3 regions of the Mesorhizobium oxytropidicola genome follow, and region 3 is predicted to be linked to each of the others. Evidence: riboswitches for the same ligand, from Rfam matches in the RefSeq annotation. Region 3 holds a riboswitch; each other region holds the start of a gene.
What was found. A riboswitch is a leader RNA that binds a small molecule or an ion and turns the genes downstream of it on or off. The one in region 3 is predicted to bind thiamine pyrophosphate.

Region 1 (4,780 bases), 440 kb from region 3:
CGTCAATCTGAACAGCTGGGTCGGTGTTTCGGTGCTGGCACTGGCCGGCTGGTTCGCCGCCAGCCGCGCCGGCTTCCGCCTCGACCGCCGCGCCGGCATTTTGTTCGCGGCGCTGGTGCTGGGGGCACTGGCCAAGTTCACGGTCTTCCCGATCCACGACACGCGCATCTATTTTCCACACCTGATCCCGCCCTTCCTGCTGCTGGCGACGCCGTTCATGGCGCTGTGGGCAGCGGTGGCGCGCGGCCAGCATCGCGCCGCCTTGCACATCATTCCCGGAGACAAGCCATGAGTTCGCTATCCAATCTGGCGCGCATCGCCTTGTCGCTCGGCCTTCCCTCAGGCCTGCTCGATCGAGGGCCTTCGCTGCGCGGTACGAAATTCCTGGCCAAGGCGGCGCTGAAGGCACGCTTCGGTGGGGCAGGGCAGCCGTTCCAGATGGTCAATGTCGGCGCTTGCGACGGCGCGCTGTTCGACGACGTCACGCCATGGCTGCACAGGATATCCGGCGCCCGCGCCATGCTGGTCGAGCCGATCCCGTACAATCAGAAGCGGCTGCGCGCCAACTATCCCGACACGAACCGCTTCATCATCGAGCCGGTGGCCGTCACCAAGGCGAAAGGCACGATCACCGTCCACACCTTCGATGCCGCCGCGCTCGAGGCGGGCACGCTGCCGATCGAGTTCATCGGCTGCTCCTCGGTTACCGACACCAATCTGATGTCAGGCAAGAACGCCTGGGGCGAGGCCGACGCGAACTTCAACAAATTCGCGCCACACCTGAAAGACATCGAGGTGCCCTCGGAAACGCTGCAGACCTTGCTCGATCGCAACGGCATCAGCCACATCGATGCCTTCCTCGTCGATTGCGAAGGCGCCGACTGGATCGTCTTCGAACAACTCGACCTCAAACGCTATCGTCCGGGCATGATCAAGGTCGAGGTTGGTGCGTTGCCGGCCCCGGAGATCGGCCAGGTCGTGGTCAAACTGAAGACGGCGGGTTACCAGGTCGGCTTCCAGGCCGAGGATATCTGGGCCTTCGCCTGAGCTTCGCCGCCGACCTTCGTCCACAACAGCAATCAGTCCCGGTTGCCGCGCCGGCCAAATGCGCTTGACAAAATAGCGCCGGCCCATTCAACTTGGAGCATTCACCAGGGGAGTCCCGGCAAGGGGCTGAGATACTGCTGGCTTCGCGGCGCAGTGACCCGTTGAACCTGATCCAGTTCATACTGGCGTAGGGACGGTGCAAGCGCTTTGCGGGAGTTCACGCCCGAAGTCCTGTTTTTCAAGCAGGGCGACCGAAGCGTCTCATCCTTCCGGCACAGAACTGGGTCTCCAATGCAATGAGCAAAGGAGCCTCAAGATGAATGCCCTCACCCCAGCCGTCTCGACGGGACCGCTGCCTGCCTCACGGAAAATCCACAAGTCCGGCGTCCTCCATCCGCACATCAGGGTGCCGATGCGCGAAATCTCCGTCCATCCGACGGCAGGCGAACCGCCCGTCACCGTCTACGATCCGTCCGGCCCCTATACGGACCCGACTGTCGAAACCAGCATCGAAAATGGCCTCGCCCGGCTTCGCCACGAATGGATTACGGCACGCGGCGATGTCGAGGCCTATGACGGCCGCCATGTTCGGCCCGAAGACAATGGATTCGCCGTGGGCGAGCGCCTGACGCCGGAATTTCCGGTCCGCAACCGGCCGCTCAGGGCCAAGGCTGGCAAGGCAGTGACCCAGCTTGCCTACGCGCGCGCCGGCATCATCACGCCCGAAATGGAGTTCGTCGCCATCCGCGAGAACCTTGGACGCGAGATCATGCGCGGCAAGCTGCCGCGCGACGGTGAGAGCTTCGGCGCGGCTATTCCCGATTTCGTCACGCCGGAATTCGTGCGCGACGAGGTGGCGCGCGGGCGGGCGATCATTCCAGCCAACATCAATCATCCCGAGAGCGAACCGATGATCATCGGTCGCAGTTTCCTGGTGAAGATCAACGCCAATATCGGTAACTCGGCGGTCACCTCATCGATGGCCGAAGAGGTCGAAAAAATGGTCTGGGCGATCCGCTGGGGCGCCGATACGGTGATGGACCTGTCGACCGGCCGCAACATCCACAACATCCGCGACTGGATCGTTCGCAATGCGCCGGTGCCGATCGGCACGGTGCCACTCTATCAGGCGCTCGAGAAGGTCGGCGGCATTGCCGAGGACCTGACCTGGGAGGTGTACCGTGACACGCTGATCGAACAGGCCGAACAGGGGGTTGACTATTTCACCATCCACGCCGGCGTGCGGCTGCACTACATCCCGCTGACCGTTGACCGGGTCACGGGCATCGTGTCTCGCGGCGGTTCGATCATGGCCAAATGGTGCCTGCACCATCACCGGGAAAGCTTTCTCTATGAGCATTTCGCGGAGATATGTGACATCTGCCGCGCCTATGACGTGTCCTTCTCGCTAGGCGACGGCCTTCGTCCCGGCTCGATCGCCGATGCCAACGACGCGGCGCAATTCGCCGAGCTGGAAACGCTCGGCGAGTTGACGCAGATCGCCTGGGCAAAGGACTGCCAGGTGATGATCGAGGGCCCCGGCCACGTGCCGATGCACAAGATCAAGGAGAACATGGACAAGCAGCTCGCCGTCTGCGGCGAGGCGCCGTTCTATACGCTCGGACCGCTGACGACCGACATCGCGCCGGGCTACGACCACATCACCTCAGGCATCGGCGCGGCGATGATCGGCTGGTTCGGCACCGCCATGCTCTGCTACGTCACGCCGAAGGAGCATCTCGGCCTTCCCGATCGCAACGACGTCAAGATCGGCGTGATCACCTACAAGATCGCCGCCCACGCCGCCGATCTGGCGAAGGGCCATCCGGCAGCAAAAGTCAGGGATGATGCCCTTTCCCGCGCGCGCTTCGAGTTCCGCTGGGAGGACCAGTTCAACCTCTCGCTCGATCCCGAAACCGCGCGGTCTTTCCACGACCAGACCTTGCCCAAGGAGGCGCATAAGGTGGCACATTTCTGCTCGATGTGCGGACCGAAATTCTGCTCCATGCGTATCTCCCACGACATCCGCGCCGAGGCACAGAAAGAGGGCATGGCGGCGATGGCGGCGAAATACCGCGAGGGTGGCGATCTCTACATGCCGGCTGACAAGACCGGCGTACCGCTCATGCCAGAGGTGCCGGAGCCGTCATGAGGGTGCTCGTCAAAGGGGCTGGCGTCGCCGGCCTCACCGCGGCCTTCGAACTCGCGATCCGAGGCGCGGCGGTGACCGTCGTCGAGACCCGGCATTGCCTCGGTGGCAATGCATCGTGGTTTGCCGGCGGCATGCTGGCGCCATGGTGTGAGCGAGAAAGCGCCGAGCAGCCGGTGCTGGATATCGGACGCGACACCGCTGACTGGTGGGATGCGGTGCTGCCGGGTCAGGTGACACGGGCCGGAACGCTGGTCGTGGCCGCCCCGCGTGATGCTGGCGAGCTCGACCGGTTCGCCAGTCGCACGTCGGGGCATCGGCGTGTCGATGAAGACGAAATTGCGCTCCTGGAGCCCGACCTCGCCGGCCGCTTCCGGCGCGGATTGCTGTTTCCCGATGAGGCTCATCTCGACCCGCGCCAGGCGATGGCAGCACTTCATGACAAGCTCGTGGCCATGGGCGTCGAATTCCGCTTCGGGGCCGACGCCCAGCCTGTTTCCGGTTTCGAATGGCAGATCGACTGCACGGGAATGGCAGCAGCCGATGACAGGCTGCGCGGCGTTCGCGGCGAAATGCTGATCCTGCGCACGCCTGACATCTCGCTGTCGCGCCCGGTCCGGCTGCTGCATCCGCGCCTTCCGCTTTATGCGGTGCCGCGCACTGACCAGCGTTTCATGATCGGCGCAACGATGATTGAAAGCCAGTCCGCCGGACCGGTCACGGCGCGTTCCATGATGGAGCTGTTGGGTGCTGCCTATGCCCTCCACCAGGCCTTTGGCGAAGCCGAGGTCGTTGAAACCGGTGTCGGCGTTCGTCCGGCCTTTCCCGATAATCTGCCGCGCGTCGAAACGAGCGGAGACATCGTTGCAATCAATGGGCTTTACCGCCATGGCTTTCTTCTCGCCCCCGCCATGGCGCGCCAGGCTGCCGACCTGGTTTTCAGCCAAGACAGAACCAGGGAGCTTGCTCATGAAACTGACCGTCAACGGCGAAGCGCATGAGGTTGCCGCCACCACGCTGGCGGAGCTGCTTGCCGTGCTCGACTATGAGGGCGATTGGCTCGCCACCGCCGTCAACAGCGACCTCGTGCACAAAGCCAAGCGGGCGGAGTTCCAGTTGAGCGACGGCGACCGGATCGAAATCCTCTCGCCGATGCAGGGAGGCTAGCATGTTCGATCTTCTTGGAACCACGCTTCCTTCCCGCCTGCTTCTCGGCACGGCGCAATACCCTTCGCCGGCCATCCTTGCCGATGCGGTCAAGGCGTCGGGCACGTCGGTGGTAACCGTCTCGTTGCGCCGTGAAATGGCAGGCGGCAGGGCTGGCGAACAATTCTGGTCGTTGATCCGCTCGCTGGGTGTAAAAATCCTGCCCAATACCGCCGGCTGCCACTCCGTCAAGGAAGCTGTCACGACCGCGAAAATGGCGCGCGAAGTCTTCGGTACTGGCTGGATCAAGCTCGAAGTGATCGGCAATCATGACACGCTGCAGCCGGACGTGTTCGGCCTAGTCGAAGCTGCCCGTATCCTGTGTGAGGACGGTTTTACGGTATTTCCCTATACCACCGACGATCTTGTCGTCGCCGA
Region 2 (4,780 bases), 1.1 Mb from region 3:
CTTGCCACCGACGCCATCTTCCAGGCTCACTATTCCGAGGACCGGAAGAAGACCTTCTTCCATTCGAGCTCCTACACCGCCAATCCAATTGCCTGTGCGGCCGCACTCGCCAATGTCGAGATCTGGCGCGACGAGCCCGTGGCCGAGCGGATCGCGGCGTTGAGTGCGATGCAGGCCGCCGGGCTTCGGCGCTTTCGTGACAATGCCAACTTCGCCGACAGCAGGACGACCGGCACGATCGCGGCCCTCGATCTGCGCACCGGCTCGGCCGGCTATCTGGCCGAGATCGGACCGAAACTGCGCGCTTTTTTCCTCGAGCGCGGCCTGCTCGTGCGCCCGCTTGGCAATGTCCTCTATCTTCTGCCACCCTATTGCATCACCGGCGAGGAACTGGACGGACTCCATGACGCCATCGAGGAGGCCGGCGAACGCTTCGGTTCGAGGCCATGAGCAGGTCGTCGTGCATTCTCGGGTTTGGCCATCATGCGCCTGGTCGCAAAGTGCCAAATGCCGAGATCGAGAGCAATCTCGGCCTCGAGCCGGGCTGGATCGAGCGGCGTACCGGGATACTGTCGCGCTTCTGGGCAACGGACGAAGACACGCTGTCTGGCCTTGCCGCTCATGCCGGCGACATGGCGCTGGCGAACGCCGGCATCGACCGCAGCGACATCGGTCTGCTGTTGCTTGCCACCTCGACGCCCGACCACCTTCTGCCGCCAAGCGCGCCGCTGGTCGCACACCGGCTCGGACTCGGCCGAGCCGGAGCGGTCGACCTGACCGGCGCCTGCGCCGGCTTCATCTATGCGCTGATGTTCGCGGATGGATTCACCCAGCTGCACGGCAAAGCGGCCCTCGTCATTGCCGCCAACATCCTCAGCCGCCGCATCAACCCGGCCGAGCGCGCCAGCGCCGTGCTGTTTGCCGATGCCGCCGGCGCCCTGGTGATTGGTCCGTGCGAGGATGCTGATCGGGGGATTCTCGGAGCCTCGGTGGATTCGGACGGCTCGCGCTACGGGCTGATTCAGATCCCGGCGGGCGGAAGCAACATCCCGTTCCATGGCGACCTCGACCTCGGGCAAACCCGCATGACGATGACCGACGGCCGCGAAGTGTTCGCCAAGGCCGTCGAGATGATGACCGCCTGCTCGCAGGATGCATTGGCCACAGCCCGGACGCGGCCGCAGGACATCGATCGGTTCGTGCCGCATCAGGCCAATGCCCGCATCTTCGATGCGGTCGGGAGGAACCTTGGCATAGCGGATCATGTAACCGTTAAGACGATCGCCGACTACGGCAATTCTTCCGCAGCAACGATCCCGCTCTCGCTCTCGCTGGTCCATCAGACGGAGCCATTTCGGTCGGGTGAGAAGATTCTTCTGGCGGCGGCGGGTGCGGGTCTTAGCGGTGGTGCTCTCGTCGTCGGCATTTAGCCGACCAAGCGAGCGCGCCAGGACGGATCATGAATGATCTATGGGGCAACAGAGCAATGCGAAAAATAGTCGCCGGCAAGCTGCACGGTATCCACGTCACCGAAGCAAACCTCAACTACCACGGTTCGATAACGCTGGACCCTGACCACTGCGAAGCAGCCGGGATACTGCCGATGGAATTCGTGGAGATATGGAACAAGAATTCCGGTGCGCGGATTTCAACGTATGTGATTCTGGGCGAGCGCGGCTCGCGGTGCTGCATCCTCAACGGTGCTGCCGCCCGCACCTGCCAGCCAGACGACCAGATCATTGTCTGCAACTCCATCTACCTGGACGAAGCGCAGATCACCTCGCTGAAACCGAGGATCGTCACTTTTGACCAGCACAACCACATACGTGACCGCCTGAGCTACTCGGTCGATCTCGACGCACATGGCCGGTACAGGTTTTCCATCCTCGACGAGGCGAATGCGGCTTTGGCCATTCCCGCCCTGGTTTCAGGAGCGTGATTTTGTCCCCGATGCATGCGGGGGTTTTATGCTGGGTTTCATTGGCGGCCGGTCGAAGGCGCCCGAATGCGCTTGACAAGATTGCGCTGGCCCGTCCAACTTAAGGCATTCACCAGGGGAGTCCCGGCAAGGGGCTGAGATACTGCTGGCTTTCGCGGCGCAGTGACCCGTTGAACCTGATCCAGTTCATACTGGCGTAGGGACGGTGCAAGCGCTTTGCGGGAGTTCACGCCCGTGGTCCTGTTTTGAACAGGTCGACAAAAGCGTCTTTTCATCCTTCCGGCACAGAACTGGGTCTCCAATGCATGAGCAAAGGAGCCTCAAGATGAATGCCCTCACCCCCGCCGTGTCGACGGGACCGCTGCCCGCCTCACGAAAAATCCACAAGCCCGGTGCCATCCACCCCCAGATCAGGGTGCCGATGCGCGAAATCTCCGTCCATCCGACAGCCGGCGAGCCGCCCGTCATCGTCTATGATCCGTCCGGCCCCTATACCGACCCGACCGTCGAAACCAGCATCGAAAAGGGCCTCGCCCAGCTTCGCCATGAATGGATTACGGCACGCGGCGATGTCGAAGCCTATGACGGCCGCCATGTCCGGCCGGAAGACAACGGATTCGCGGCGGGCGAGCGCCTGACACCGGAATTTCCCGTCCGCAACCGGCCGCTCAGGGCCAGATCAGGCAAGGCGGTGACACAGCTCGCCTATGCGCGCGCCGGCATCGTCACGCCCGAAATGGAGTTCGTCGCCATCCGCGAGAACCTCGGCCGCGAGGTCCTGCGCGGCAAGCTGCAACGCGACGGCGAAGCCTTCGGCGCATTGATACCGGATTTTGTCACGCCGGAATTCGTGCGCGACGAAGTGGCCCGCGGGCGGGCGATCATTCCAGCCAACATCAATCATCCCGAGAGCGAGCCGATGATCATCGGCCGCAATTTCCTGGTCAAGATCAACGCCAATATTGGTAACTCCGCCGTCACATCGTCGATGGCCGAGGAAGTGGAAAAGATGGTCTGGGCGATCCGCTGGGGCGCCGATACGGTGATGGATTTGTCGACCGGCCGCAACATCCACAACATCCGGGACTGGATCGTGCGCAATGCGCCGGTGCCGATCGGCACCGTGCCGCTCTACCAGGCGCTGGAAAAGGTCGGCGGCATCGCCGAGGACCTGACCTGGGAGGTCTACCGCGACACGCTGGTTGAGCAGGCCGAACAGGGCGTCGACTATTTCACCATCCACGCCGGCGTGCGGCTGCACTACATCCCGCTGACCGTTGACCGCGTCACGGGCATCGTCTCGCGCGGTGGCTCGATCATGGCCAAATGGTGCCTGCACCATCACCGGGAGAGCTTCCTTTACGAGCATTTTGCGGAGATCTGCGACATCTGCCGCGCCTATGACGTGTCTTTCTCGCTCGGCGACGGTCTTCGTCCCGGCTCAATCGCCGATGCCAATGACGCAGCGCAATTCGCCGAACTGGAGACGCTCGGCGAGCTGACGCAGATCGCCTGGGCGAAGGATTGCCAGGTGATGATCGAAGGTCCCGGCCACGTGCCGATGCACAAGATCAAGGAGAACATGGACAAGCAGCTCGCCGTCTGCGGCGAGGCGCCCTTCTACACGCTTGGACCGCTGACCACCGACATCGCGCCGGGCTATGACCACATCACTTCAGGCATTGGTGCTGCCATGATCGGCTGGTTCGGCACCGCCATGCTCTGCTATGTCACGCCCAAGGAGCATCTCGGCCTTCCCGATCGCAACGACGTCAAGATTGGCGTGATCACCTACAAGATCGCCGCGCATGCCGCCGACCTGGCGAAGGGGCACCCGGCGGCGAAAGTCAGAGATGATGCCCTTTCCCGCGCGCGCTTCGAGTTCCGCTGGGAGGACCAGTTCAACCTGTCGCTCGACCCCGAAACCGCACGGTCCTTCCACGACCAGACCTTGCCCGAGGAGGCGCACAAGCTGGCACATTTCTGCTCGATGTGCGGGCCGAAATTCTGCTCCATGCGCATTTCCCACGACATTCGTGCCGAAGCGCAGAAGGAAGGCATGGCGGCGATGGCGGCGAAATACCGCGAGGGCGGCGATCTCTACATGCCGGCGGACGAGACCGGCGTACCGGTCGTGCCAGAGGCTCCCAAACCATCATGAGGGTGCTCGTCAAAGGGGCCGGTGTTGCCGGCATCACCGTCGCTTTCGAACTCGCCATCCGAGGCGCGGCGGTGACCGTCGTCGAGACCCGGCATGGCATCGGCGGCAATGCGTCGTGGTTCGCCGGCGGCATGCTGGCGCCATGGTGCGAGCGTGAAAGCGCGGAGCAGCCGGTGCTGGATCTCGGACGCGACGCTGCCGACTGGTGGGATGCGGTGCTGTCGGGTCAGGTGACACGGGCCGGGACACTGGTCGTGGCCGCGCCGCGTGATGCCGGAGAGCTTGACCGGTTCGCAAGTCGCACGTCGGGGCATCGGCGTGTCGATGAAAACGAAATTGCGCTCCTGGAACCCGACCTCGCCGGCCGCTTCCCGCGTGGATTGCTCTTCCCCGACGAGGCTCATCTCGACCCACGCCTAGTGATTGCAGCGCTTCATGACAAGCTCGCCACCATGGGTGTCGAATTCCACTTCGGCTGCGATGCCACGCAGGTTTCCGGTTTCGATCGTCAGATCGATTGCACTGGAATGGCAGCGAGCGATGACAGGCTGCGTGGTGTTCGCGGTGAGATGCTGATCCTGCGCACGCCGGACATTTCGCTGTCACGCCCAGTCCGGCTGCTTCATCCGCGCTTTCCACTCTACGTGGTGCCGCGTACCGATCACCGTTTCATGATCGGC
Region 3 (4,780 bases):
TTCGCGAAATCAGGGCGTTGCGCCAGAATCTTACCATCAGCATCGCGCAAGATGCCGGCGGTGAAGAGGTAGTCGCCGATCGCGTCCATCTTGGCCGGATCCATCGTGCCGATGGCGCCGTTTTCTGTGCGCAGGTAGTGGCCGTCGATCAGCGCCTTCAGCGACGCCTCGATCAATGCCGGGTTGGTCAGGGCATCCTTGTTGGCGGCGACCAGCAGCGCGGCGGCTTCCCCGGGATGATCGACGGTGAACTGATAGCCGCGTCGCGTTGCCTGGACAAAAGCTGACGCCAGTGCCGGGTTTGCCTGCAGATACGCTTCGCTCGACGAGATCAGCGTCGTGTGCTCGTCGGGCACGCCATAATCGGCATAGACGAAGCTGCGCTGCTTGATGCCTTTGAGTTCGGCCTCGACGCCCTCCCAGGTCGAGACCTCGAGCGTGAAGTCGACCGAGCCGTTGGCCAACGCTTCATAGGCGGAGGTGCCGAGCGTCACCGTCTCGAAATTGCCCTTGCCGCCATCGTGGCGGATGATGGTCGAGATCAGCGCGTTTTCCCAGGCGCTGCCGAAACCGCCATAGGTCAGGCCGTCAAGATCTTTCGGGCTTTTAATCTCGCTGCGCGCTGCATTGAAGACCACGCGGCCGGTTTCCGACTGCACCACGGCATAGACGGCCTTCAGATCGGCCCCGGCAGTCCTCTGGGTGAACAGGCTGATTGTGCCGTTGATGCCGAAATCGGCGACGCGGTTGGCGACCAGCGTGCCGGCGCCGGTATCGCTGTAGGGCAGGATGTCGACCTCGAGGCCGGCCTCGCGATAGAACCCCTTGTCGCGGGCGACGAACAGCCCGATGTGGTTGGTGTTGACCGTCCAGTCCAGCGCGACGCTGACTTTTTGCGTGGCCGCGAAGGAGCGGTTCGATCCAGCGATCAGCGGAAATCCGCTGGCAAGGGTGAGCAGCAAGGCCTGCCGGCGCGTCAAGTCAGTCATGGTCATGTCCTTTGGATGGTTGCGGGTTGAGCAAAATGTCGAGAATCTCGGCCTCGAGTGCGCCGGCCTGCTGCGCGGCGGCGCCGGTTGGATCGCGGGGGCGCGGCAACGGCACTCCGATTTCACGCAGCACACGGGCCGGGCGCGCCGACAGCACATAGATGCGGTCGGACAGGAACACGGCCTCGCGCACATCATGGGTGATCAGCAGCGCGGTCCAGCGATGGTGCCGCCACATCTGCTCGAGCCAGCGCTGCATGGCCGCGCGGGTCAGCGCGTCGAGCGCGCCGAACGGCTCGTCGAGCAAAAGCATATCGCGCTCCTGCACCACCGTGCGCAGCAATGCCGCGCGCTGGCGCATGCCGCCCGAAAGCTGTGCCGGGAAATGCCGCTCGAAGCCGGCAAGCCCGAACTCGGCAAACAGCGGCGCGACACGCGCCCGCGCCGCTTTGCGTCTGACGCCTTGCACTTCGAGCCCGAGCGTCGCGTTGTCGAGGATGCGCCGCCACGGCATCAGCGCGTCGCGCTGCGGCATGAAGGCGAAATGCCTGCCATGGTCGTCGAGCGGCGCACCGTCGAACAACATCTCGCCCTCGCCATGCTCGGCACCCGTCAGGAGCTGGAACAGCGTCGACTTGCCGGCGCCCGACGGCCCAAGGATCGAGACGAATTCGCCGGCGCCGACGCTGAGCGAAATATCGGCGAGCACGTCGAGCCCGCCAAACGCTTTGTGCACATGCCGCAATTCGAGCCGGCTCATCCCTGCGCCCCCTTCCCTGCCGGCTGCCGGCCGGCCCGTTCCCAGGGCATGGCGAGGCGCTGCAAGAGCACCGTCAGCCCGAACAGGATCAGCGTGAGCGCGGCACTGACGCCGACAGCGGCCAGAACCAGATCGGGGCGGAAATTGTTCTTGGCGTTGAGCATGTAGATGCCCAGCCCCTTCGCCGCGCCGGCATATTCGGCGAAGATCGCGCCGACCACGGCATAGGTGATGGAGATCCTCAAGCCGGCGAAGAAATAGGGCAGCGCCGAAGGCAGCCGTGCCAGCACGAAGACGCGCCAGCGCCCTGCCCCCATGGCCCGCAACATCTGGCCGATCTCGACCTCGGTCGCCTCGTAGCCCTGTACCAGAGCCACCAGCATCGGGAAGAAGGTGACCAGCGCCACCAGCATGATCTTCGGCGCCAGCCCGAAGCCGAACCACAGCACCACCAGCGGCGCGATGGCCACCAGCGGCAAGGTCTGGCTGACGATGAAGACGGGAAACAGCGCGCGCCGCAGCGGCTGGAAGAAGTCGACCAACATCGACAGCGCGAAGGCGGCGCCGAGCGAGCAGGCAAAGCCGATCAGTGTGGCGCGGATGGTGGGAATGGCGTTGTCGATCAGCGCGTCGCGATTGAGCGTCGCCTGTTCGAAGACGCGTGACGGCGCCGGCAGAATCGTCGGCTTGATGCCGGAATAGGTGGCGTAGATCTCCCACGCCACAAGCAGCAACCCGACCGAGATGACGGCGGGTACAGCCTTGGCAAGGGAACCCACGAGCGGGCGCGACGCGACTGATGATGACACCACGGGCATAACCTTTGACGGGGTCGCGCCGAAGCGCGGCCGGCTTAGACAGCCGACGGGCTGTTGGCCGAAACCGTGACGTCGAGGGTTACGTGCCCGGCGCCTGGCCCGAAGCGGCAGAAAGCTTCGTTCAGTGCCGAAAAGATCGCGCCCGTATCACCGCGCAGTTTGGTGCAGAAATTCTTGGAGCGATCGTAGACGCCGGACTGTTTCAGGAAATCGATGCAGCCATAAATCTCGTCCATGTGGTCGCCGGCGCCCATCACATAGAGCGAGAATTGCGCCGCCGCCGGCTGGCCGGTGGCAGCAGCTTTGCGCACGGCGGTGATGGCGGCTTCCTTGCGTGGGCCGAGCGGCCCGACAGGTCCGCCAAACGCGTCGGAGCGGCAGATCGGATCGTCCGGCTCGCCCGGGCAGCCGCGCGAAATGGCCGCCGACAGCACGCAATGCTTGCCGCTCCGCGCCGCCGCCACGAACAGGTCGCGCAGCGCCGGGAACAACACTTCGGGCGGCCCGACCAGCAAGGTCGAGATGTCGTCGGTCTCGATCCTGAGCCTGTCCCGGTAGGGATCGAGCGCGCCGAGCGCGCCCAGGATGACGCCGACGAAATCGTCGGCCATGGGATATAGGGAAATCTGTGCGCCTGAAAACATAGCCCGCCTCGCTCCGCTGGTATTACCCAGATCAGCTTCTAGGGTCTATGGGCTTGCCGCCCCCGTCTCAGCCCGACCGTACGGAGCACCCCTGTGGATGGGCGCGTTAAAGCACCATTCGAACCGAAGGGGAAGCCGTTTTTTCAGCGCACCGCGCCAAAAGCATTGCACCAGATCTGGGTGGCGGCGGGTCGATCACTGGAGACCCGAGCAAGCCGGCTTCGCCCAACACCGTCGATCCGGCAGCAAGCACCACCTCCACCACACCGGGCGACATGAACTCCGATGCAAGCAAGTCATCGCCATAAACGAAGAAAAGCCGCGGGGCATCCGCCCCGCGGCTTTCTTTGTTTCGACATCGCTTCCCAACGATGCGTTTCGCCAAACGTCAGGACGCGGCCTTCTCACGCACCGGCAGCTTCCAGCCCGGCCTGACGAAATGGCAGGTGTAGCCGTTGGGATATTTCTCCAGATAATCCTGATGCTCGGGCTCGGCCTCCCAGAAGGCGCCGGCCGGCGCGACTTCGGTGACGACCTTGCCAGGCCACAGGCCGGAGGCATCGACATCGGCGATGGTGTCTTCGGCCACGTGCTTTTGCTCGTCGCTGGTATAGTAGATCGCCGAACGGTAGCTCATCCCGACATCGTTGCCCTGGCGGTTGCGCGTCGTCGGATCGTGGATCTGGAAAAAGCGCTCCAGCAGCGTGCGATAGCTGATCACGGCCGGATCGAAATTGATCTCGATGGCTTCGGCATGAGTGCCGTGATTGCGGTAGGTGGCGTTTGGCACATCGCCGCCGCTATAGCCGACACGGGTGGAGATGACGCCGGGATAGCGCCGTATCAGATCCTGCATGCCCCAGAAACAACCACCGGCAAGCACTGCGCGTTCGATCGAAGTCGCCATGTCACGTCTCCTCAAAAGGCAATTCCATTCGCGTAGCGGTTTCCCGTCCGGAATTGCGCAGACAAAATTGGATTTCCCAATAAATGGGCATTGTCGCCTGCTTCGTCCAGTCGCATGGAGACGAACGCAGCCATGCGCGAACGATATTACGACGCGGCTAAGGGATCGAACCGCTTCAATTACGCGGATGCCGGGTCCGGCTGTCGGCGTCAAGCGGCAGATACCGCGTGCCAGGCGGAATGGCGGCAAAGCTGATTGCCACAGGCGGCGCCGTGCGCGACCAGTTGAAAAGAACGGTCTTGACCGGCAGGTTGCCCAGCCATGTCCGCAACTGCGGCGGCATGCCATGCCCAGGCCAAACCATCAGCATGCCGTGGTCGCGCAAGCGCTGCCTGGTGATCCAGGGCGCGAACCGGGTATCGAGGTCGGTGAAGATCGACGGCTTGTCATAGGCATTGAGGCCCGCGAGCATGGCCAATTGGGTATCGCCGCCGACAATGTCGAGCCGGCCGGGCGCGGCCGCATGCCAAACCGCCTCGGCCTCGTCCGAGATCGGCTGCGCCGGCCAGCAGACGGCGTCGAGGCGCCCCCGCACATTGCAGCCCGTCCAGCGGAGGGTCGCATAGGCGCCCGACATGGTGACGATGCAGAGGAAGGCACAG

Region 1: another riboswitch for thiamine pyrophosphate. It lies ahead of thiC (phosphomethylpyrimidine synthase ThiC); the one in region 3 lies ahead of AC0V8S_RS16855 (YkoF family thiamine/hydroxymethylpyrimidine-binding protein).
Region 2: another riboswitch for thiamine pyrophosphate. It lies ahead of thiC (phosphomethylpyrimidine synthase ThiC); the one in region 3 lies ahead of AC0V8S_RS16855 (YkoF family thiamine/hydroxymethylpyrimidine-binding protein).

The regions. Positions count from the first base shown of each region.
Region 1 is NZ_CM149692.1:3,800,166-3,804,945, forward strand. Features, by position in the region: gene AC0V8S_RS18925 (hypothetical protein) at 1-292, shown strand, start outside; gene AC0V8S_RS18930 (FkbM family methyltransferase) at 289-1,047, shown strand; TPP riboswitch at 1,144-1,259, shown strand; gene thiC (phosphomethylpyrimidine synthase ThiC) at 1,364-3,199, shown strand; gene thiO (glycine oxidase ThiO) at 3,196-4,197, shown strand; gene thiS (sulfur carrier protein ThiS) at 4,166-4,363, shown strand; gene AC0V8S_RS18950 (thiazole synthase) at 4,365-4,780, shown strand, end outside.
Region 2 is NZ_CM149692.1:4,490,006-4,494,785, reverse strand. Features, by position in the region: gene AC0V8S_RS22375 (adenosylmethionine--8-amino-7-oxononanoate transaminase) at 1-450, shown strand, start outside; gene AC0V8S_RS22370 (beta-ketoacyl-ACP synthase III) at 447-1,430, shown strand; gene panD (aspartate 1-decarboxylase) at 1,487-1,939, shown strand; TPP riboswitch at 2,044-2,160, shown strand; gene thiC (phosphomethylpyrimidine synthase ThiC) at 2,265-4,100, shown strand; gene thiO (glycine oxidase ThiO) at 4,097-4,780, shown strand, end outside.
Region 3 is NZ_CM149692.1:3,365,055-3,369,834, reverse strand. Features, by position in the region: gene AC0V8S_RS16870 (ABC transporter substrate-binding protein) at 1-989, opposite strand, end outside; gene AC0V8S_RS16865 (ABC transporter ATP-binding protein) at 982-1,749, opposite strand; gene AC0V8S_RS16860 (ABC transporter permease) at 1,746-2,567, opposite strand; gene AC0V8S_RS16855 (YkoF family thiamine/hydroxymethylpyrimidine-binding protein) at 2,603-3,211, opposite strand; TPP riboswitch at 3,202-3,314, opposite strand; gene msrA (peptide-methionine (S)-S-oxide reductase MsrA) at 3,600-4,118, opposite strand; gene AC0V8S_RS16845 (glycosyltransferase family 39 protein) at 4,294-4,780, opposite strand, start outside.